Regions from separate parts of the Bacillus paramycoides genome, predicted to be linked through region 2. Evidence: a T-box and tRNA genes for the amino acid it is inferred to sense, from the RefSeq annotation. Region 2 holds a T-box; the other holds one or more tRNA genes.

Region 1 (10,751 bases), 880 kb from region 2:
CCCTATCCGTCGTGGGCGTAGGAAATTTGAGAGGAGCTGTCCTTAGTACGAGAGGACCGGGATGGACGCACCGCTGGTGTACCAGTTGTTCTGCCAAGGGCATAGCTGGGTAGCTATGTGCGGAAGGGATAAGTGCTGAAAGCATCTAAGCATGAAGCCCCCCTCAAGATGAGATTTCCCATAGCGTAAGCTAGTAAGATCCCTGAAAGATGATCAGGTTGATAGGTTCGAGGTGGAAGCATGGTGACATGTGGAGCTGACGAATACTAATAGATCGAGGACTTAACCATATAATATGTAGCAAATGTTATCTAGTTTTGAAAGAATATAAAAAACTTGTTGACTTTCAAAGTTAAATGAGTTAAAATAATTCTTGTCTTAAATGAATACAGTCTGGTAATGATGGCAGAGAGGTCACACCCGTTCCCATACCGAACACGGAAGTTAAGCTCTCTAGCGCCGATGGTAGTTGGGACCTTGTCCCTGTGAGAGTAGGACGTTGCCAGGCAAATGGAGGATTAGCTCAGCTGGGAGAGCACCTGCCTTACAAGCAGGGGGTCGGCGGTTCGATCCCGTCATCCTCCACCATTTAGCCGACTTAGCTCAATTGGTAGAGCAACTGACTTGTAATCAGTAGGTTGGGGGTTCAAGTCCTCTAGTCGGCACCAGAAATCATGGCGGTTGTGGCGAAGTGGTTAACGCACCGGATTGTGGCTCCGGCATTCGTGGGTTCGATTCCCATCAGTCGCCCCATTTTTCTTAAATAAATTAATATGCGGGTGTGGCGGAATTGGCAGACGCACCAGACTTAGGATCTGGCGCCTTTGGCGTGGGGGTTCGACTCCCTTCACCCGCACTTTTAATTAAATAACTCATACATGTCTTGCGGAAGTAGTTCAGTGGTAGAATACAACCTTGCCAAGGTTGGGGTCGCGGGTTCGAATCCCGTCTTCCGCTCCAATTTTCAATATGACATGCCGGGGTGGCGGAACAGGCAGACGCACAGGACTTAAAATCCTGCGGTGGGTGACCACCGTGCGGGTTCGACCCCCGCCCTCGGCACCATATGCGCCCGTAGCTCAATTGGATAGAGCGTTTGACTACGGATCAAGAGGTTAGGGGTTCGACTCCTCTCGGGCGCGCTTTTATTAACGGGAAGTGGCTCAGCTTGGTAGAGCACCTGGTTTGGGACCAGGGGGTCGCAGGTTCAAATCCTGTCTTCCCGATATTCCCAAAAACATGGGGCCTTAGCTCAGCTGGGAGAGCGCCTGCCTTGCACGCAGGAGGTCAGCGGTTCGATCCCGCTAGGCTCCACTTATTTCAATATCACTTATGGCGGTGTAGCTCAGCTGGCTAGAGCGTACGGTTCATACCCGTGAGGTCGGGGGTTCGATCCCCTCCGCCGCTACCATAAAGGACCTTTAGCTCAGCTGGTTAGAGCAGACGGCTCATAACCGTCCGGTCGTAGGTTCGAGTCCTACAAGGTCCACCATTGAAGGTTTATATCTCGGAGGTATACCCAAGTTCGGCTGAAGGGATCGGTCTTGAAAACCGACAGGCGGCGAGAGTCGCGCGGGGGTTCGAATCCCTCTACCTCCTCCATTTTTTCTAAAGTAAATATTTTATCATCGCGGGGTGGAGCAGCACGGTAGCTCGTCGGGCTCATAACCCGAAGGTCGCAGGTTCAAATCCTGTCCCCGCAACCAAATGGTCCCGTGGTGTAGTGGTTAACATGCCTGCCTGTCACGCAGGAGATCGCCGGTTCGACCCCGGTCGGGACCGCCATTTTTACATAAAGGCTCGGTAGCTCAGTCGGTAGAGCAGAGGACTGAAAATCCTCGTGTCGGCGGTTCGATTCCGTCCCGAGCCACCATTTTGAAGTCGCAAGCCGACTTAGCTCAATTGGTAGAGCAACTGACTTGTAATCAGTAGGTTGGGGGTTCAAGTCCTCTAGTCGGCACCACTTTCAAAATGAGCCATTAGCTCAGTTGGTAGAGCATCTGACTTTTAATCAGAGGGTCGAAGGTTCGAGTCCTTCATGGCTCACCATTTACAATTTAATGCGGGTGTAGTTTAGTGGTAAAACAAGAGCCTTCCAAGCTCTGGTCGAGAGTTCGATTCTCTTCACCCGCTTTTCAATTATGGGCCTATAGCTCAGCTGGTTAGAGCGCACGCCTGATAAGCGTGAGGTCGATGGTTCGAGTCCATTTAGGCCCACCATAATTGTTCCGCAGTAGCTCAGTGGTAGAGCTATCGGCTGTTAACCGATCGGTCGTAGGTTCGAGTCCTACCTGCGGAGCCATATTTATAGAGAAGTACCCAAGTGGCTCAAGGGGCTCCCCTGCTAAGGGAGTAGATCGCGAACGCGGTGCGAGGGTTCGAATCCCTTCTTCTCTGCCAGTAATTGGCCCGTTGGTCAAGTGGTTAAGACACCGCCCTTTCACGGCGGTAACACGGGTTCGAATCCCGTACGGGTCATACTAAAAGAGATAGCATAATCTGCTATCTCTTTTTTGTTGTGTAAAAGTGGACTTTGAATAGTCTGCTTTTTTTTATAGATTTCTTGTATACTTTTTTCTATTTAGATCGTCTAACTAATAGAAAGGAGAGAGTAAGGAAAGAAAGCAAAACCAAGTGAGCAAGATGTAAAAGTTATTGAAATAGTGGTAACGGGAAGTGCCGAGGATTTACAAAAATTAAACAGTCAACATTATGTAAAAGCTGCTGTATTAGGTGCTACTGCGGAAAATAAATAAAGAAGCTGCCTCTAATAGGTGATCTATTGGAGGCAGCTTTTTTATCCGACATTAACGGGCAGTAAAATTCCCACTGATTATAGGTTCACTTTATGTTGTCATTATTGTCGGGTTTTGTCGGTAAGTCGATATTCCTTGTCGAATCGACGATATAATTTGAGTTACGGTCGATATATTCCCAAAATTGTTGATATATTTAAATAATCGTCGATATAATTTCACTTACCGACAAAAACATAAGAAAAACCCTTTCACAATCTGAAGAAAACGCCTCCATTGAGATTGATTTCATACTTGATTTAATAACTTTACACTCTATGTGAAAAAGTTCACAAATAGGTCATAATTTGTGAAGAAATTCACAATAATACGTGCTACAATATGAATGTAAAGAAGTTAAACAACATTAAATTAGTATTTTAATTAATTACTTAAACAATCATAAAAAAATATATGTGAACAATAGAGAGGGGAAATTACCATGAAAAAAGGTATCAATCGTGTAGTATTAGTAGGAACAGGAGCTGTAGGTTGTAGTTACGCTTACTCAATGATTAACCAAGGTGTAGCTGAAGAATTCGTATTAGTAGATGTTAATGAAGCAAAAGCAGAAGGGGAAGCAATGGACTTAAGCCATGCGGTACCATTCTCTCCATCACCAACAAAAGTTTGGAGCGGTAGCTATGCAGATTGTAAAGATGCAGATTTAGTTGTTATCACTGCTGGATTACCACAAAAGCCAGGTGAAACTCGTTTAGACTTAGTTGAGAAAAATACAAAGATCTTTAAACAAATCGTTCGCGGCATTATGGATAGCGGATTCGATGGAATCTTCTTAATCGCAACTAACCCAGTTGATATTTTAACTTACGTAACTTGGAAAGAATCTGGTCTACCAAAAGAGCGCGTAATTGGTTCTGGTACTACTTTAGACTCTGCTCGTTTCCGTTACATGTTAGGTGACTACTTAGATGTAGATCCACGTAATGTTCATGCTTATATTGTTGGTGAGCACGGTGATACTGAACTTCCAGTATGGAGCCACGCTACTATCGGTGTACAAAAACTAGAAACAATTTTAGCTAACAACGAACAGTACAAACAAGAAGACTTAGATAAAATCTTCGAAAATGTACGTGATGCAGCTTACCATATCATCGAACGTAAAGGTGCAACGTACTACGGAATCGGTATGTCACTACTTCGTGTAACTAAAGCAATCTTAAACAACGAGAACAGCGTATTAACTGTATCTGCATACCTTGAAGGTCAATACGGTGAGAAAGATGCTTACGTAGGTGTTCCAGCTGTTATTAACCGCGAAGGTGTACGTGAAATCGTAGAACTTGAGCTAAATGAAGAAGAAAAAGTGAAATTCGCTCATTCTGTAAAAGTATTAAAAGAAACAATGGCACCAGTACTATAATAATTGCTAAATAATCCAGAAGTGGGGACCTACTTCTTACTTCTGGATTTATATATAATTTAATATAAATTCCTTTTCCGGTTTCCCTTGTATATCCCCAATATACCCCTTTTGCTGGATCAGGGTCGTTTATAGAAAAGAGCACTCTACGTAAAGTAGAGTGCTCTTTATTATTATTTTTTAGGCGTTAATCCTAATTTCGTTAAAATATCTGCCAGTGTACCGCCTTTAGATTTTTCAACAGGTGTTTGTGATTTAGATGCATCCGGACCTTTTTTCAAGAAGTTCTTTTCAACGAAGCGAATATCTTTATCACCATTTACATCACCTGCAAGTTTTCGTCAGGTCTTGCATAATAATATTGACCAAGTAGCTTTCAGTATCTAATTTTGTTGTTAGACAGCTTGAAATGAGTTACTCGATGTTTCGGAATCACTGAAATAAGCGAATAAACCACCGAATGTAAGTGATAAGCTGAGCGTTGCCGTGCCAACTCCCATTTCTAATTTTTGTTTTACTGGCATAAGAACCCACCTTAATTTAATTTTTTATCGAATTTTCGTTTTGGATATAGATAGAGTAAACACAGTATTTTAGTATAAGTTATATTTACGAAAATTTAATATTCTTTATTGAGAACAAAAATGTCTACTTATGAATTTCGTATTTCAATAAAATTATGACAAAAAATATTGAGAAACATTTTTTATGACAGATTATTTTTCTATGATTTCAAGTGGAAAATAACGTGAAAAAGAGGATAAAGCTAATAAAATAGAGGTTGAGAAATAAATAGTAAGGTGAAGGACTAATAAAAAACGAAGCGCTTTCAATGAATATTCGTCAAAATTCGATATTTTATATGGAAATGTGAAAAAAAACCAACATTTTTAAGAAAAAAACGTATATTTTTTATAAATTAACAAGGATATTTCAGTTTTTCGCAGAATTGGTAAAGTATAAAAAATTCTGTCATCTTAGTGAGGTGAGCATATTGAGTGTAATAAATTGTGAAGAAGTGAAACGAGATGAGTTTCATACAGAAAAGTACTATGAAAGTTATAACATCTTTGGCGCACATGTTGTGACGGAAGATGAGATGCGAGGTGTACGATTTACAGTATGGGCTCCTCATGCGAAAGCAATGAGTGTTGTTGGAGATTTTAATGAATGGGATTATGAGCAACATAAGATGCTACAAGTGACAGAAGAAGGAATCTGGTCCTTGTTTATACCGCATATTGAAGAAAGGGAAATATATAAATATGCGATTGAAACGATGGCTGGTGACGTCATTTTTAAGGCAGATCCGTATGCTGTGTATGCAGAAGTAAGACCGAATACGGCATCTGTAGTTTTTGATATAAAGGGATACGAATGGAATGATAAAAACTGGAGTCGTAAGAAAAAGAAAAAATCAGTTTATAAAGAAGCGATGACAGTTTATGAATTACATTTCGGTTCTTGGAAAAAGAAAGAAGACGGAGCACTGTACTCTTACAGGGAAATGGCAGAAGAACTCATTCCTTATGTGGTGGAACATCAATTTACACATATTGAAATTATGCCGCTTGTTGAGCATCCATATGATCGTTCTTGGGGATACCAAGGGACGGGATATTATGCAGCAACGAGTAGATTCGGCACGCCACATGATTTGATGTATTTTGTCGATGAATGTCATAAATATGGAATCGGTGTCATTTTAGATTGGGTGCCGGGGCATTTTTGTAAAGATGCTCACGGTTTATATTTTTTTGATGGGACACCGACTTATGAATATAAAGATAAAGATGTGCAAGAAAATCCAGTATGGGGAACTGTCAATTTTGACTTAGGAAAGAGAGAAGTACGTAATTTCTTAATTTCAAATGCGTTATTTTGGATGAGATATTTCCATATTGATGGTTTCAGGGTGGATGCAGTTGCAAATATGCTGTACTGGAATAAAGAAGGACAGGAGCAAAGTAATGAGCACGCTGTTTCATTTTTACGAGAGTTAAATGAAGCGGTGTTCGCAGAAGATAAAGATTTTCTTATGACAGCAGAAGATTCAACAGCTTGGCCACTTGTAACAGCTCCAACGTATGAAGGTGGGCTTGGATTCAATTACAAATGGAATATGGGCTGGATGAATGATGTACTGAAGTATATGGAGTGTGCGCCTGAGTACAGGAAGTATATTCATGAAAAAATGACGTTTTCTTTAATATACGCTTACTCTGAAAACTTCATATTACCGCTTTCTCATGATGAAGTCGTTCATGGGAAAAAGTCGTTATTAAATAAAATGCCAGGAGAGTACTGGGATAAGTTTGCTCAACTTCGTTTATTATATGGATATTTCTTTACTCACCCAGGAAAGAAATTACTTTTCATGGGAGGAGAATTTGGGCAGTTCGATGAGTGGAAAGACCTTGAAGATTTAGATTGGAATTTACATGATTTTGAAATGCATCGTTATATGCATGATTACTTTAAAGAGCTCATAGCATTGTATAAGCGCTCCAAACCACTTTGGCAACTTGATCATTCACCGGAAGGATTTCAGTGGATAGATGCTAATAATCATGAGCAAAGTATTTTCTCATTTATTCGTCAAGGGGATAAACAAGAAGATGCGTTAGTTGTCGTATGTAATTTTACGAAAGCTACATATGAAAACTATAAAGTAGGTGTACCAGATTTTGAGTATTATAACGAGATTTTAAATAGTGATGCTGAGCAATATGGCGGATCAGGGCAAGTAAATAAGAAACGTCTGAAGGCGATTCAAGAACCGTTTCATAATCAAGCAGCACATGTAGAAATTACAATTCCACCATTTGGCGTATCCATATTACGACCAGTGAAGACGAGAAAGGGGAGCAAAAAACAAGATGGCTCAAAAACAAAAGTGCGTAGCAATGTTACTAGCAGGGGGAAAAGGTAGTCGATTAAGTGCATTAACAAAAAATTTAGCCAAGCCAGCTGTTCCATTTGGTGGTAAATATCGCATTATCGATTTTACGCTAAGTAACTGTGCGAATTCTGGTATTGAAACGGTTGGGATTTTAACGCAATATCAACCACTTGAACTTCATAATTATATCGGAATCGGCAATGCGTGGGATTTAGACCGAGTAAGCGGTGGAGTCACAGTGTTACCTCCTTATGCAGAGTCTTCAGGTGTGAAGTGGTACACAGGTACGGCAAGTGCCATTTATCAAAACTTAAACTATTTAAGTCAGTACGAACCAGAGTACGTTCTTATTTTATCAGGCGACCATATTTATAAAATGGATTACAGTAAAATGCTAGATTACCATATTGAGAAAGAATCGGACGTTTCGATTTCAGTTATTGAAGTACCGTGGGATGAAGCGAGCCGTTTCGGTATTATGAATACGAACGAAGAGATGGAGATTGTTGAATTTGAGGAGAAACCGCAATTTCCAAGAAGTAATCTTGCATCAATGGGAATTTACATTTTTAACTGGGCCATTTTGAAAGAGTATTTAGAAATGGATGCAAGAAATCCTGAATCTAGTAATGATTTCGGAAAAGATGTACTTCCGCTTTTATTAGATGAAGGGAAGAAGTTGATGGCGTATCCGTTTGAAGGATATTGGAAAGATGTTGGAACGGTGAAGAGCTTATGGGAAGCGAATATGGATTTACTGCGTGATGAAACATCACTGAATTTAAACGATCGTAATTGGCGTATTTATTCTGTAAATCCAAACGAACCGCCTCAATATATTGCAGAACAGGCAAAAGTAGAAGAATCACTTATTAACGAAGGATGCGTCATTGAAGGGGACGTGAAGCATTCCGTATTATTCCAAGGGGTGACGGTGGAAGAAGGTAGTATGGTTATTGATTCTGTCGTTATGCCAGGAGCAAAGATTGGAAAAAATGTTGTGATTGAAAGAGCAATTGTTGGATCGGAAATGGTTATTGAAGATGGAACAATTATTCGTCCGGAAAAAAATGTTGACGATGTAGTACTCATTGCTGAAGGGAAATAGAAAAGGGGGATGAAATGAATGGGAGAAAAAATGTTAGGAATTATTAATGCAACGGGAAGTTTTCCTTCCTTAAAGAAAGTAACAGGGCATCGTTCACTAGCGGCGTTACCGTTTGGGGGCCGTTATCGACTCATTGATTTCATGCTTTCAAATATGGTGAATTCTAATATTCATAGTGTAGCGGTTTTTACAAGTCATAAAAACCGTTCGTTAATGGACCATGTTGGTTCAGGAAAACAGTGGGATTTAGATAGAAAAAGAGACGGACTGTTTTTATTCCCGCCAAATTGCCAATGTGACCAAGATGAATTTGGATCTTTTGCGCATTTTAGAAGACATATTGATTATTTTCTAAGAGCTAGAGAAGAATACGTCGTTATTACGAATAGCCATCTCGTAACAGCATTAAATTTCCAGGCGGTGTTAGAGAGACATATACATACGGCAGCTGATATTACTGAAGTTTGCCATGAAGGGGTTTCGCTTCAAACATATGTGTTAAAGAAACAATTATTGTTAGATTTATTTGAGTCATATAAAGATGTGGAGCAATATAGCTTATTCGATGTAGTGAGAGAAAAGCGCGGAAAATCACTGCATATTGCTACGTATGAGCATACAGGATATGTAGCAATTATTGATTCGATTGAAAGTTACTATAAACATAGCTTAGAAATTTTGAAACCTGCTATTTGGAAGCAAGTATTTAAGAAAGAAGCACCGATCTTTACGAAAGTAAAAGATGAACCACCAACTCGTTACTTAAAGGGTGCAGCCGTGAAAAATACAATGATTGCAAACGGCAGTATTATTGAAGGCGAAGTAGAAAATAGTGTTATCTCCCGTTCTGTTAAAATTGGAAAAGGTTCAATTGTTCGTAATAGCATTATTATGCAAAAGAGCCAAATTGGAGATAACTGTATAATAGACGGTGTTATTATTGATAAAGACGTGAAAATTGGTGACGGTGTTGTACTAAAAGGAAACGCTGATGAGCCATACGTTGTAGAAAAAGGAAGCGTTCAAAACAGTACGATTAATAGTTATTCTTAAAAGAATCAGTGGGGGTCTTCCTCCACTGATTAAAGTTTTAATTCAAATGAAAACTCGAAGGGAGGAAGCTGCAAGGGAAGTAGTATAAGCTTTTCGTGCAGTGGGACAACAAGTGAATATTTTATTTGCAGTATCAGAATGTGTACCATTTGTTAAATCGGGAGGCTTAGCTGATGTAGCAGGTGCGCTCCCAAAAGAGCTAAAAAAATTAGGTGTGGACGTTCGCATTATACTCCCAAATTATAGTCTTATTCCGCAAAAATTAAGGGATGGATGTACGCTACATAAAGTAATTAACGTCCCGCTTGGGTGGAGAAATCAATATTGCGGAATTTTAAAAGGTGAGCAAGACGGGATTACGTATTATTTAATAGATAATGAATATTATTTTAAGAGAGATTCTCTATATGGTCATTATGATGATGGAGAGCGTTTTTCTTATTTTTCGAAAGCAGTTTTAGAGTGTATTCCTCATCTTGATTTCGAAGTGGATGTTCTTCATAGTCACGATTGGCATACAGCTATGGTTAATTTTTTACTGCGTGAAAAGTATCAAGATAATCCATTATATGAGCATATTAAAACGGTATATACAATTCATAACTTGCAGTTCCAAGGTGTATTTCCTCCTGAAGTGATGTACGACTTGTTAGAACTTGGTGATGAATATTTCCATAGTGAGCAGTTAGAGTTTTATGGAAATGTGAACTTTATGAAGGGCGGTATTATCGCTTCTGATCAAATTACAGCTGTTAGCCCGACATATAAAGAAGAAATTCAATATGAATTTTTCGGTGAGAAGTTAGATGGGTTGTTACGAAAATATAATGATAAGCTTAGCGGCATTGTAAATGGAATTGATACGAGCGTATATAATCCAGAAACGGATTCGTATATTACTGCTCAGTACGATGCAGATTCATTATATGAAAAGAGTGAAAATAAACGCGCCTTGCAGCGTTATTTTGGTTTGCCAGAAAAAGAAGATACACCAATTATTTCAATGGTAACGAGATTAACGAAGCAAAAAGGTCTTGATTTAGTACGTACTGTATTCCGTGAAATAATGGAGGAAGATGTACAATGTATTATTTTAGGATCAGGTGATTCGGAATATGAGCAATTCTTTGAGTGGATGGCATACGAGTATCCTGAGAAGGTAAAAGTGTACATCGGATTTAATGAAGAATTAGCTCACCAAGTATATGCGGGAAGTGATTTATTCTTAATGCCATCACTGTTTGAACCGTGTGGACTTGGACAACTTATCGCATTAGCGTACGGTACGATTCCAATTGTAAGAGAAACAGGCGGATTAAATGATACGGTACAATCTTATGATGAAGAAACTGGAGAAGGAAATGGTTTCAGTTTCACGAACTTTAATGCACATGACATGTTGCACACGGTTCGCCGTGCAATTGAATTTTATCATGATAAACCGGTATGGGAGCAGCTTGTAAAGCAAGCGATGACTGAAGATTATAGCTGGGAGAAGTCAGCTCT
Region 2 (10,751 bases):
GTTTCTTACAGAAGTACGAACATTTCGGTTCAAAAGTGAATTGGCATTTTATTGGGTCATTACAAACGAGAAAAGTAAAAGAAATCATTAATGAAATTGATTACTTACATTCGTTAGATCGTCTTTCACTTGCAAAAGAAATTCAAAAACGTGCGAATAAGAAAGTGAAATGTTTTATTCAAGTGAAAACATCATCTGAAGAATCAAAGCAAGGGTTGGCAATAGAAGAAACCGTTCCTTTTATTCAAAGTTTGCAAGAATTGGATAAGATTGAAGTGGTAGGACTAATGACAATGGCTCCGTTTACAGAAGAAGAGGAAGAAATCAGACGCTGTTTTAAGGAGTTACGTATGCTACAAACAGAGGTGCAGGAGCTAGAATTATTACATGCGCCATGTAAAGAATTATCAATGGGAATGTCTAATGATTACACGATTGCAATTGAAGAAGGTGCTACATATATTCGTTTGGGGACGATTTTAGTAGGAAAAGCGTAAAAGGAAGGAGAATCTTATTATGAGTTGGTCAAAAGTAAAATACTTCTTTTTTGATACACCTGAAGAAAAAGAAGCAGCTCAATATAGTTATGAAAAGGAGCAAACAGACATGAAGAAGCAGCAAGATCCGCCAGAACAACAAGATGTTACGTTTCCAAAAGCGCAAACGAAACAAAATGTTGTGAGCATTGAAACAGCAAAGCAATCTTCAAAAGTTGTTTTATTAGAACCACGCACATATTCGGAAGCGCAAGGGATTGCGGACCATTTAAAAGGCAGACGAGCTGTTGTGATTAATTTACAACGAATGTCTACTGATCAAGCTGTACGTATCGTTGACTTTTTAAGTGGTACTGTATACGCTATAGGCGGGGACATTCAAAAAATAGGACCGAAAACATTTATGTGTACGCCTGAAAATGTAGATATTGTTGGTGCAATTTCAGAGTTATTCGGTGAAGAAGAAGAAACAAATATAAAGAGGTGGTAATACGCCATGGATACAGTTTTAAGGATTTTAGTTACTGCTATCGAAATATACTCGTGGGCACTTATTATTTACATTCTCCTATCATGGTTCCCAGGTGCAAAGGAATCAACTTTCGGAGACTTTCTTGCCCGTATTTGTGAACCGTATTTAGAACCATTTCGCAGATTTATTCCACCGCTTGGTATGATTGACATCTCACCACTCGTTGCGATTTTTGCGTTGAGACTTGCTACAAGTGGTTTAGTAACTTTATTCGGCTATTTCTTATAGTAAGAGGTTATATGAATGAGCATCTATGAGCATTTCAGACCCGATGAAGAGGTCTTTGTGGATAAGGTGTTAGAGTGGAAGCGGGCGGCAGAGTACCATCAAGTGAAGTTAACAGACTTTCTTGATCCAAGACAACAACAAATTGTCACTATGGTAATAGGGCAAGGAGATGTTGCTGTACAATTTGAAGGTGCAACGCCTCATGCAGAACGCAAAAGAGCACTCATTTATCCGGACTATCTAGTAGTAAATGAAGAGGAATTTCAAGTAGAAGTATTGGAAATTGACTATCCTTCCAAGTTTTATACGCTAGAACATAGGAAAATATTAGGAACATTCATGTCTCTCGGTTTAACGAGAGAAAAATGTGGTGATATTTTGCTTCAAGAAGATCGTGCCCAAATCGTAGTCGCAAAAGAAGTTGTATCTTATATTGAGATGAACTTACAATCTATAGGGAAAGTGAAAGTCTCCTTATCGCCAGTGCAAGGAGAAAAAATTCTACAGATACAAGAAACGTGGGGAGAGAAATCTGGAACGGTTTCTTCACTCCGTTTAGATGTTATGTTAGCTGAAATGTTACATATATCCCGACAGAAAGTACAACCTTTCATAAAAAATGGACTAGTAAAAGTGAATTGGAAAACTGTGGAGCAAACTTCATATGAATGTTATCCAGGAGATGTTTTTTCAGTGAGAGGGTATGGACGAAGTAAATTGTTTTCTGTAGAAGGTAGAACAAAGCGCGACAAATGGAGAATTTTGTATGGTATACTAAAATGATTGGTTTTTTAGAAGGAAATCCTCCTATTTTGTCGAAGAAAAGATATAATTGAAAGAGGAAATTTAGATAACTACTTGGAGGTGGCGTTGTGCCGTTAACACCATTAGATATTCATAACAAAGAATTTGGTCGCGGATTCCGTGGCTATGATGAAGATCAAGTAAATGAGTTTCTTGATCAAATTATCAAAGATTATGAATTAGTCATTCGTGAGAAAAAAGCTTTAGAAGAAAAAGTTGCGCAATTAGAAGGGAAGTTAGATCATTTCTCTAATATTGAAGATACGTTAAACAAATCTATCGTTGTTGCACAAGAAGCAGCAGAGGAAGTAAAACGTAATGCGCAAAAAGAAGCAAAATTAATTGTACGTGAAGCTGAAAAGAATGCAGACCGTATTATTAACGAAGCGTTAGTAAAATCAAGAAAAGTTGCTTTTGATATTGAAGAGCTAAAGAAACAAGCGAAAGTATTCCGCACTCGTTTCCGTATGTTATTAGAAACGCAGCTTGAAATGTTAAACAACGATGATTGGGATAAACTAATTGAGTTAGAAGACGAAGTAGACGAGCTGTTGAAAAAAGAAGAAACAGTGTAAGCTTGACGTTTTTCTCATTATTACATATAATTTTAAACAACATATTTATTAAGAAAAACGAAGATAGGGATAAGTACCTTTTTCATACCTTATATAGCGAACTGAGGATGGTGTAAGCTCAGGATAAGGAGATAATGGGAATATCACCCTGGAGTTCCGCGCTGAACAAATAGAGTAAGCGTAGGCGTATATTCGCGTTAAGAATATAAAGAGGATTGTATACATATGTATAGGATCTACTAGGGTGGTACCGCGGGAGACTTTCTCGTCCCTTTTTGGGATGAGAAGGTCTCTTTTTTATTCCGTTTTTTAAGTATTTCTTTTATACATGTAAGGAGGAATTGAGCATGGAGTACAAAAATACATTACTAATGCCAAAAACAGAGTTCCCAATGCGTGGGAATTTACCAAAACGTGAGCCTGCAATGCAAGAACAGTGGGCTGAAATGAATATTTATGAAAAGGTACAAGAACATACGAAAGGTCGTCCTTTATTCGTACTGCATGATGGACCTCCATATGCGAATGGTGATATTCATATGGGACATGCATTAAATAAGGTATTAAAAGACTTTATCGTTCGTTATAAATCAATGACTGGTTACTGTGCACCATATGTGCCAGGTTGGGATACGCACGGTTTACCAATTGAGCAAGCTTTAACAAATAAAGGTGTAAAGCGTAAAGAAATGACAGTTGCTGAGTTCCGTAAGTTATGTGCAGAGTATGCATATGAACAAGTAGAACGTCAACGTGAGCAATTTAAGCGTTTAGGTGTACGTGCTGATTGGGATAACCCATATATTACTTTAGAGCCAGCTTATGAAGCACAACAAATTAAAGTGTTTGGTGATATGGCGAAAAAAGGTTATATCTATAAAGGACAAAAACCAGTTTACTGGTCTCCAACGAGTGAATCAGCTTTAGCAGAAGCTGAAATTGAATACCAAGATAAAAAATCAGCATCTATTTACGTAGCATTCCCTGTAAAAGACGGAAAGAACGTATTAGAAGGTGATGAGAAATACATTATCTGGACAACAACACCTTGGACATTACCTGCAAACTTAGGTATTTCTGTTCACCCAGAACTTGAATACGCTATTGTAAAAGTAAATGATGAAAAATATATTATTGCTTCTGAACTATTTGAGACAGTTGCAAAAACGTTAGATTGGGAAAATGCTGAAGTTGTGAAAACGGTAAAAGGTAGCGAACTTGAGTATACAGTTGCAAAACATCCATTCTACGAGCGTGATTCATTAGTTATGCTAGGTGATCACGTAACAATAGATGCAGGTACAGGTTGTGTTCATACAGCACCAGGACACGGGGAAGATGACTTCGTTGTTGGTAAAAAGTATGGATTAGAAGTACTTTGCCCAGTTGATGATAAAGGTGTATTAACAAATGAAGCACCTGGATTTGAAGGCTTATTCTATGATAAAGCTAACAAGCCAATTACAGAAAAATTAGAAGAAGTAGGCGCATTACTGAAACTAACATTCATTACGCATTCATATCCACATGATTGGAGAACGAAAAAACCAATTATTTTCCGTGCAACAGCACAGTGGTTTGCATCTATTGAAGCATTCCGTAAAGAGTTATTAGAAGCTGTTGCGGAAACAAAATGGGTACCAGCATGGGGCGAAACTCGTCTTCATAACATGGTTCGTGACCGTGGTGACTGGTGTATTTCTCGTCAGCGTGCATGGGGTGTGCCAATTCCTGTATTCTATGCAGAGAATGGTGATCCAATTATTACGGATGAAACAATTAACCATGTAGCAGATTTATTCCGTGAACACGGTTCTAACGTATGGTTTGAGCGTGAAGCGAAAGATCTATTACCAGAAGGATTTACACATCCAGGTAGCCCAAATGGTGAATTCCGTAAAGAAACAGACATCATGGATGTATGGTTCGACTCAGGTTCTTCTCACCAAGCGGTATTAGAAGAGCGCGATGATTTACAACGCCCAGCTGATTTATATTTAGAAGGATCTGACCAATATCGTGGTTGGTTTAACTCTTCATTATCAACAGCAGTTGCTGTAACAGGTAAAGCTCCATATAAAGGCGTACTAAGCCACGGTTTCGTATTAGATGGTGAAGGGCGTAAAATGAGTAAGTCGATTGGAAACATCGTCGTACCGAAAAAAATTATGGATCAATTAGGCGGAGACATTTTACGTTTATGGGTATCTTCTGTTGACTATCAATCTGACGTACGTATTTCAGATGATATTTTAAAACAAGTAGCAGAAGTGTATCGTAAAATCCGTAATACATTCCGTTTCTTATTAGGAAACTTAGACGACTTTAAGCCGAGTGAAAATACAGTACCTGTAGCTGAACTTCGTGAAGTGGATCGTTACATGTTAGTGAAATTAAATGACTTAATTACAAAAGTAAAAGAAGCATATGAGACATACGACTTCGCTGCTGTATATCATGCAATTCATAATTTCTGTACAATTGATTTAAGTTCATTCTATTTAGACTTTGCAAAAGACATTTTATACATTGAAGGTGCAAACCATGAAGATCGTCGTGCAATTCAAACTGTATTATATGATGTTCTTGTTGCATTGACGAAACTTGTAACACCAATCTTACCGCATACAGCTGATGAAGTATGGCCATACATTCCAGGTGTAACAGAAGAAAGTGTACAATTAACTGATATGCCAGAAGCTGTACAATTAGATGATGCAGAAGCATTAAAAACAAAATGGGATGCATTTATGACATTGCGTGATGACGTATTAAAAGCGTTAGAAGTAGCTCGTAATGAAAAAGTAATCGGTAAGTCATTAAATGCAAGCATTACGCTATATCCAACTGCGGAAATGAAAGATATGTTAGAGTCTATTAACGAAGACTTAAAACAATTATTCATCGTTTCTGAGTACAAACTTGGTGGCATGATGGAAGAAGCGCCAGCAGATGCACCAAAGTATGAGCATACAACGGTTGTTGTTGCTCAAGCAACTGGTGAAACATGTGAACGTTGTTGGGTAGTTTCAGAAACAATTGGTAAAGATGCTGAACATGAAACATTATGTGAGCGTTGTGCAACAGTTGTTAAAGAAAACTATGTAAAATAATAAAAAACTGACTGTGCGTAAGTGCAGTCAGTTTTTTTATTGACGATATATTGAAATAACTTTCACTCTCTTTCCTATGAAGGAAAAATGTGTGTGAGGTAAGCATAGAAATTTCGGACACACTAATCGTACATTGCAGCTGGGAGGAATGTACACGTGAATGAAATCTATATGGAAATTAAAGAAGAATTACAATTGATGCGAAAAGAGTTACAAGAGAGGCTCGCTAAAGAGGTCATGCACAAATATGATACAGAGTTTAGCGAAGAGCTTGGATATGAAATTAAGGAAGAGATAAAGAAAAAACTGTTATTACATGATATAAAAGAGGATTTAAAAGATGTAGAACGTGCATTATTCAAAATGGAAATAGATATGTATGGTATTTGTGAAGAAACAGGGAGAATAATTTCGGTAAAGCAAATGAAGACGATGCCGACTGCTCGTACCATTCATGAATTTTTCTATGAAAAAGTAAATGTATAAATGTGCACAACGATATTATATTACCTTTTTTTAATTTATTTTATTCTTCTATAAAGGTTCATTGTGAAAAGGTTGCAGCTATGCTAAAATTTTGAGGTACACTGTCTTTGTGGGGGAAATGAAAATGATATATTATGTAATAGCGTTATTTGTCATTGCCATCGATCAAATATCGAAATGGCTAATTGTAAAGAACATGGAATTGGGTACGAGCATTCCGATTATCGATAATGTATTATACATAACATCACATCGAAATAGAGGAGCTGCCTGGGGCATTTTAGAAAATAAAATGTGGTTTTTCTACATTATTACAGTTGTCTTTGTAGTATTTATTGTAATGTATATGAAAAAGTACGCAAAAACAGACAAGCTTCTAGGAATTTCATTAGGTCTAATTTTAGGCGGAGCAATTGGTAATTTTATTGATCGTGTATTTAGACAAGAAGTAGTGGATTTCATTCACGTGTATATTTTCTCGTACAACTATCCAGTATTCAATATCGCTGATTCAGCATTATGTATTGGTGTTGTATTAATTATTATTCAAACATTATTAGAAGGCAAGAAAACGAAGGAGTAATTGAATGAGTGAAGTAGTACAAGTAACAGTTGCAGAAGAACAAAAAAATGAGCGGATTGATAAATTCGTTGCAGGAATAAATAATGAATGGTCACGTACACAAGTACAGCAATGGATTAAAGATGACGTTGTGACAGTTAATGGAAAAGCTGTAAAAGGGAATTATAAAGTTAGGGAAAATGATGAAATTACAGTGACGATTCCTGAGCCAGAAGAGTTAGATATTCAACCAGAAGATATGAACTTAGAAATTTATTATGAAGATGCAGATGTACTTGTTGTTAATAAGCCGCGTGGTATGGTTGTACATCCAGCACCAGGTCATACAAGTGGTACACTTGTGAACGGTCTTATGCACCATTGTACAGACTTATCAGGCATTAATGGTGTGATGCGTCCGGGTATCGTACATCGTATTGATAAAGATACGTCTGGTCTATTAATGGTTGCTAAAAATGATATGGCACACGAATCACTTGTAAATCAACTTGTAGCAAAAACAGTAACAAGACGTTACAAAGCGATTGTACACGGTGTTATTCCGCACGATAAGGGAACGATTGATGCTCCGATTGCTCGTGATAAGAAAGAACGCCAAAGTATGACGGTTGATGAAAATGGTAAGCATGCTGTTACGCATTTCCAAGTGTTAGAACGATTCAAAGATTTCACACTTGTAGAATGTCGCTTAGAAACGGGGCGTACACACCAAATTCGTGTTCATATGAAGTATATTGGCTATCCACTTGCAGGAGATCCAAAGTATGGACCGAAGAAAACATTAGACATGAATGGACAAGCACTTCATGCAGGTATTTTAGGATTTGACCATCCTCGCACTGGTGAGTATATTCAGTTTGAGGCACCGATTCCAGAAGTGTTTGAAGATGCATTAAATATTTTACGAAAATAGTATTGACAAATCATAAGAAAACTGAGATACTGACAACAGTTAAATAATGATCCTTTAACACAGCCCCGTGAGGTTGAGAAGGTAACGGTTTGAAATACATAGGGTATGCTGTACCCTTTTTCAAAAGTCCTCTCGCACACGCTGAGAGGACTTTTTTTATACCATTACTCTCACGCAAGAAAAAAGCTTGGAGGTGTAGAGCATGCAAGAGAAAGCTGTCGTTTTAGATGACCAAATGATTCGCCGCGCTTTAACACGAATTAGTCATGAAATCGTGGAACGAAATAAAGGTGTCGATAATTGTGTTCTTGTCGGAATTAAAACTCGTGGAATTTTTATTGCACAACGTTTGGCAGAACGAATTGGTCAAATTGAAGGAAAAGAAATGGAAGTTGGAGAGTTAGACATTACGTTATATCGTGATGATTTAACACTACAATCAAAAAATAAAGAACCACTTGTAAAAGGTTCTGATATCCCTGTAGATATTACGAAGAAAAAAGTTATCCTTGTGGATGATGTATTATATACAGGCAGAACAGTTCGAGCAGCAATGGATGCTCTTATGGATTTAGGTAGACCATCTCAAATCCAACTGGCGGTTCTTGTTGATAGAGGTCATCGTGAACTACCAATTCGCGCTGATTATGTAGGAAAGAACATCCCAACATCAAGTGAAGAGCGTATTGAAGTTGATTTGCAAGAGACAGATCAACAAGATCGAGTAAGCATATACGATAAGTAAAGCCCTTTTAAATGTAGTCCTGTGAGGCTGACAAAGGGTCTTGGCTTTCATATGTCAAATTTGGCATACGAAAGTGTAGGACTCTTTGTGCACAGGCACAAAGAGTTTTTTTATTGCAAAGATTTAAACTGAAGGAGGATGTAACAATGGAACAAAAGCCAGTGTTAGACGTTAATGAAGTACCGAAACCGGGAAAATGGTTATTTTTAAGTATACAACATTTGTTCGCGATGTTTGGATCAACAGTGCTTGTTCCGTTTTTAACAGGATTGAATCCATCAGTAGCATTAATATCAAGTGGATTAGGAACGTTAGCGTTTCTTCTTATAACGAAAGGTCAAGTACCTGCCTATCTAGGATCATCATTCGCCTTTATCGCACCGATTTTAACAGCAAAAACGGCAGGTGGACCGGGAGCAGCAATGCTTGGTGGTTTGCTAGCAGGACTTGTGTACATCTTAATCTCACTCGGAATTAAGAAATCAGGATCAGAGTGGATTATGAAATTACTACCACCAATCGTAGTTGGTCCGGTAGTAATGGTAATCGGTTTAGCTTTAGCACACACAGCAGTTAATATGGCGATGAACGGTGCGGATGGCAAATATAGCTTTACACACTTTTCAGTAGCATTAGTAACATTAGCAATTACAATTATCTGCTCTATATTTGGAAGAGGATTTTTTAGTATCATACCAGTGTTACTTGGCATTATCGGCGGATATATTTTCGCTTATTTCCAAGGGCTAGTAGACTTAAAGCCGGTAGCTGAGGCGAAATGGTTTGTTGTACCAGATTTCACAGTACCATTCGTAACATACACACCAGAGTTTTCATGGAAGATTGTACTCTTGATGGTACCAGTTGCACTAGTAACAATTTCAGAACATATCGGACATCAAATTGTACTAGGAAATGTTATTAAAAGAGATTTGATTGAAAAACCAGGTTTACACCGTTCAATCTTCGGTGATGGAGTAGCAACATTAATTGCATCATTAATCGGTGGACCACCGAATACGACGTATGGTGAAAACATCGGTGTGCTAGCAATTACGAGAGCGTATAGTGTATACTTATTCATCGGTTCAGCAGTGTTCGCAATCATGTTCGGATTTATCGGTAAGATTTCTGCACTGATTCATTCGATCCCAACACCAGTTATGGGTGGTGTATCAATCTTACTATTCGGTGTAATCGCATCAAGTGGATTACGTATGATGGTAGATGATAAAACGGACCTAAGTGACAAACGAAACTTAATGATTGCATCAGTAATACTAGTAATAGGTATTGGTGGAGCGGTACTGCACGTAGGAGAATCGTTCCAAGTAGAAGGAATGGCACTAGCAGCAATTGTAGGTGTACTGTTAAATTTACTACTACCAGAAACGAAACAAATAAAACAATCTAAGCAGATTGCTTCATAATAATAACCTTTTAATTCAGTCCTGTGAGATTGGAAAGGGTGGCTTCTTTCTTGCACCCTAGTCTCACATGACTAGGGTATTTTTATGCAAGGGTTGTTATAAAAATACGAAAGTGGTAACATAAAAATCAGAAAGATGAGGGATGACGATGAGCCATTTGTTAACGATGAGTGAATTATCGGAAGTAGAAATTTCAGAAATCCTAAAAGACGCAGAAGATTTTGCGAATGGGAAAGAGAGCAAAACGACAGAGCAAACTTTTATTGCGAACTTGTTCTTTGAGAATAGTACGAGAACGCGATTTAGCTTTGAAGTTGCTGAGAAGAGATTAGGACTTGATGTTTTAAACTTTTCAGCGGATGCATCTAGCGTACAAAAAGGAGAAACATTATACGATACGATAAGAACACTAGAATCAATCGGAACAAAAGCAGTAGTCATCCGCCACGAGCAAGATCGCTACTTCGATGAACTAAAAGATCAGGTGAATATCCCGATCTTAAACGCTGGAGATGGATGTGGAAACCACCCAACGCAGTGCTTACTCGACCTTCTTACAATTAAACAAGAGTTTGGAAGATTTGAAGGATTGAAGATTGCAATAGTAGGAGATGTTCGTCATAGCCGAGTAGCACGTTCGAATGCAGAAGCATTAACGAAACTGGGTGCAACAATTTACTTTGCAAGTCCAGAAGAGTGGAAAGATGAAGACAACACATTTGGAACATACAAACCATTGGATGAGCTTGTTCCAGAAGTGGATGTAATGATGTTACTTCGTGTACAACATGAGCGTCATGATCATTATGAAACAGACATTATGAAAGAGTATCATGAGAAACACG

Evidence for each region. The T-box of region 2 lies ahead of ileS2 (isoleucine--tRNA ligase). A T-box ahead of a tRNA ligase gene usually reads a tRNA of that ligase, here a tRNA-Ile.
Region 1: it has a tRNA-Ile gene. The T-box ahead of ileS2 (isoleucine--tRNA ligase) is inferred to sense a tRNA for this amino acid. The anticodon was not compared.

What each region holds. Positions count from the first base shown of each region.
Region 1 is NZ_CP152427.1:4,691,132-4,701,882, reverse strand. It holds rRNA gene AAG068_RS24545 (23S ribosomal RNA) at 1-290, shown strand, start outside; rRNA gene rrf (5S ribosomal RNA) at 393-508, shown strand; tRNA gene AAG068_RS24535 (tRNA-Val) at 513-588, shown strand; tRNA gene AAG068_RS24530 (tRNA-Thr) at 593-668, shown strand; tRNA gene AAG068_RS24525 (tRNA-His) at 678-753, shown strand; tRNA gene AAG068_RS24520 (tRNA-Leu) at 776-856, shown strand; tRNA gene AAG068_RS24515 (tRNA-Gly) at 886-960, shown strand; tRNA gene AAG068_RS24510 (tRNA-Leu) at 977-1,065, shown strand; tRNA gene AAG068_RS24505 (tRNA-Arg) at 1,069-1,142, shown strand; tRNA gene AAG068_RS24500 (tRNA-Pro) at 1,153-1,226, shown strand; tRNA gene AAG068_RS24495 (tRNA-Ala) at 1,242-1,314, shown strand; tRNA gene AAG068_RS24490 (tRNA-Met) at 1,335-1,411, shown strand; tRNA gene AAG068_RS24485 (tRNA-Ile) at 1,416-1,492, shown strand; tRNA gene AAG068_RS24480 (tRNA-Ser) at 1,510-1,602, shown strand; tRNA gene AAG068_RS24475 (tRNA-Met) at 1,630-1,706, shown strand; tRNA gene AAG068_RS24470 (tRNA-Asp) at 1,710-1,785, shown strand; tRNA gene AAG068_RS24465 (tRNA-Phe) at 1,798-1,873, shown strand; tRNA gene AAG068_RS24460 (tRNA-Thr) at 1,888-1,963, shown strand; tRNA gene AAG068_RS24455 (tRNA-Lys) at 1,974-2,049, shown strand; tRNA gene AAG068_RS24450 (tRNA-Gly) at 2,063-2,133, shown strand; tRNA gene AAG068_RS24445 (tRNA-Ile) at 2,144-2,220, shown strand; tRNA gene AAG068_RS24440 (tRNA-Asn) at 2,228-2,302, shown strand; tRNA gene AAG068_RS24435 (tRNA-Ser) at 2,310-2,400, shown strand; tRNA gene AAG068_RS24430 (tRNA-Glu) at 2,407-2,478, shown strand; partial or broken gene AAG068_RS24425 (anti sigma factor C-terminal domain-containing protein) at 2,616-2,756, shown strand; gene AAG068_RS24420 (L-lactate dehydrogenase) at 3,238-4,182, shown strand; partial or broken gene AAG068_RS24415 (dockerin type I domain-containing protein) at 4,356-4,558, opposite strand; partial or broken gene AAG068_RS24410 (TasA family protein) at 4,584-4,706, opposite strand; gene glgB (1,4-alpha-glucan branching protein GlgB) at 5,177-7,114, shown strand; gene glgC (glucose-1-phosphate adenylyltransferase) at 7,062-8,192, shown strand; gene glgD (glucose-1-phosphate adenylyltransferase subunit GlgD) at 8,211-9,245, shown strand; gene glgA (glycogen synthase GlgA) at 9,358-10,751, shown strand, end outside.
Region 2 is NZ_CP152427.1:3,807,314-3,818,064, reverse strand. It holds gene AAG068_RS19560 (YggS family pyridoxal phosphate-dependent enzyme) at 1-497, shown strand, start outside; gene AAG068_RS19555 (cell division protein SepF) at 517-987, shown strand; gene AAG068_RS19550 (YggT family protein) at 994-1,257, shown strand; gene AAG068_RS19545 (RNA-binding protein) at 1,273-2,040, shown strand; gene divIVA (septum site-determining protein DivIVA) at 2,130-2,636, shown strand; T-box leader at 2,688-2,912, shown strand; gene ileS2 (isoleucine--tRNA ligase) at 2,984-5,749, shown strand; gene AAG068_RS19530 (molecular chaperone DnaK) at 5,906-6,235, shown strand; gene lspA (lipoprotein signal peptidase LspA) at 6,360-6,818, shown strand; gene AAG068_RS19520 (RluA family pseudouridine synthase) at 6,823-7,731, shown strand; gene pyrR (bifunctional pyrimidine operon transcriptional regulator/uracil phosphoribosyltransferase) at 7,934-8,476, shown strand; gene uraA (uracil permease) at 8,623-9,906, shown strand; gene pyrB (aspartate carbamoyltransferase) at 10,055-10,751, shown strand, end outside.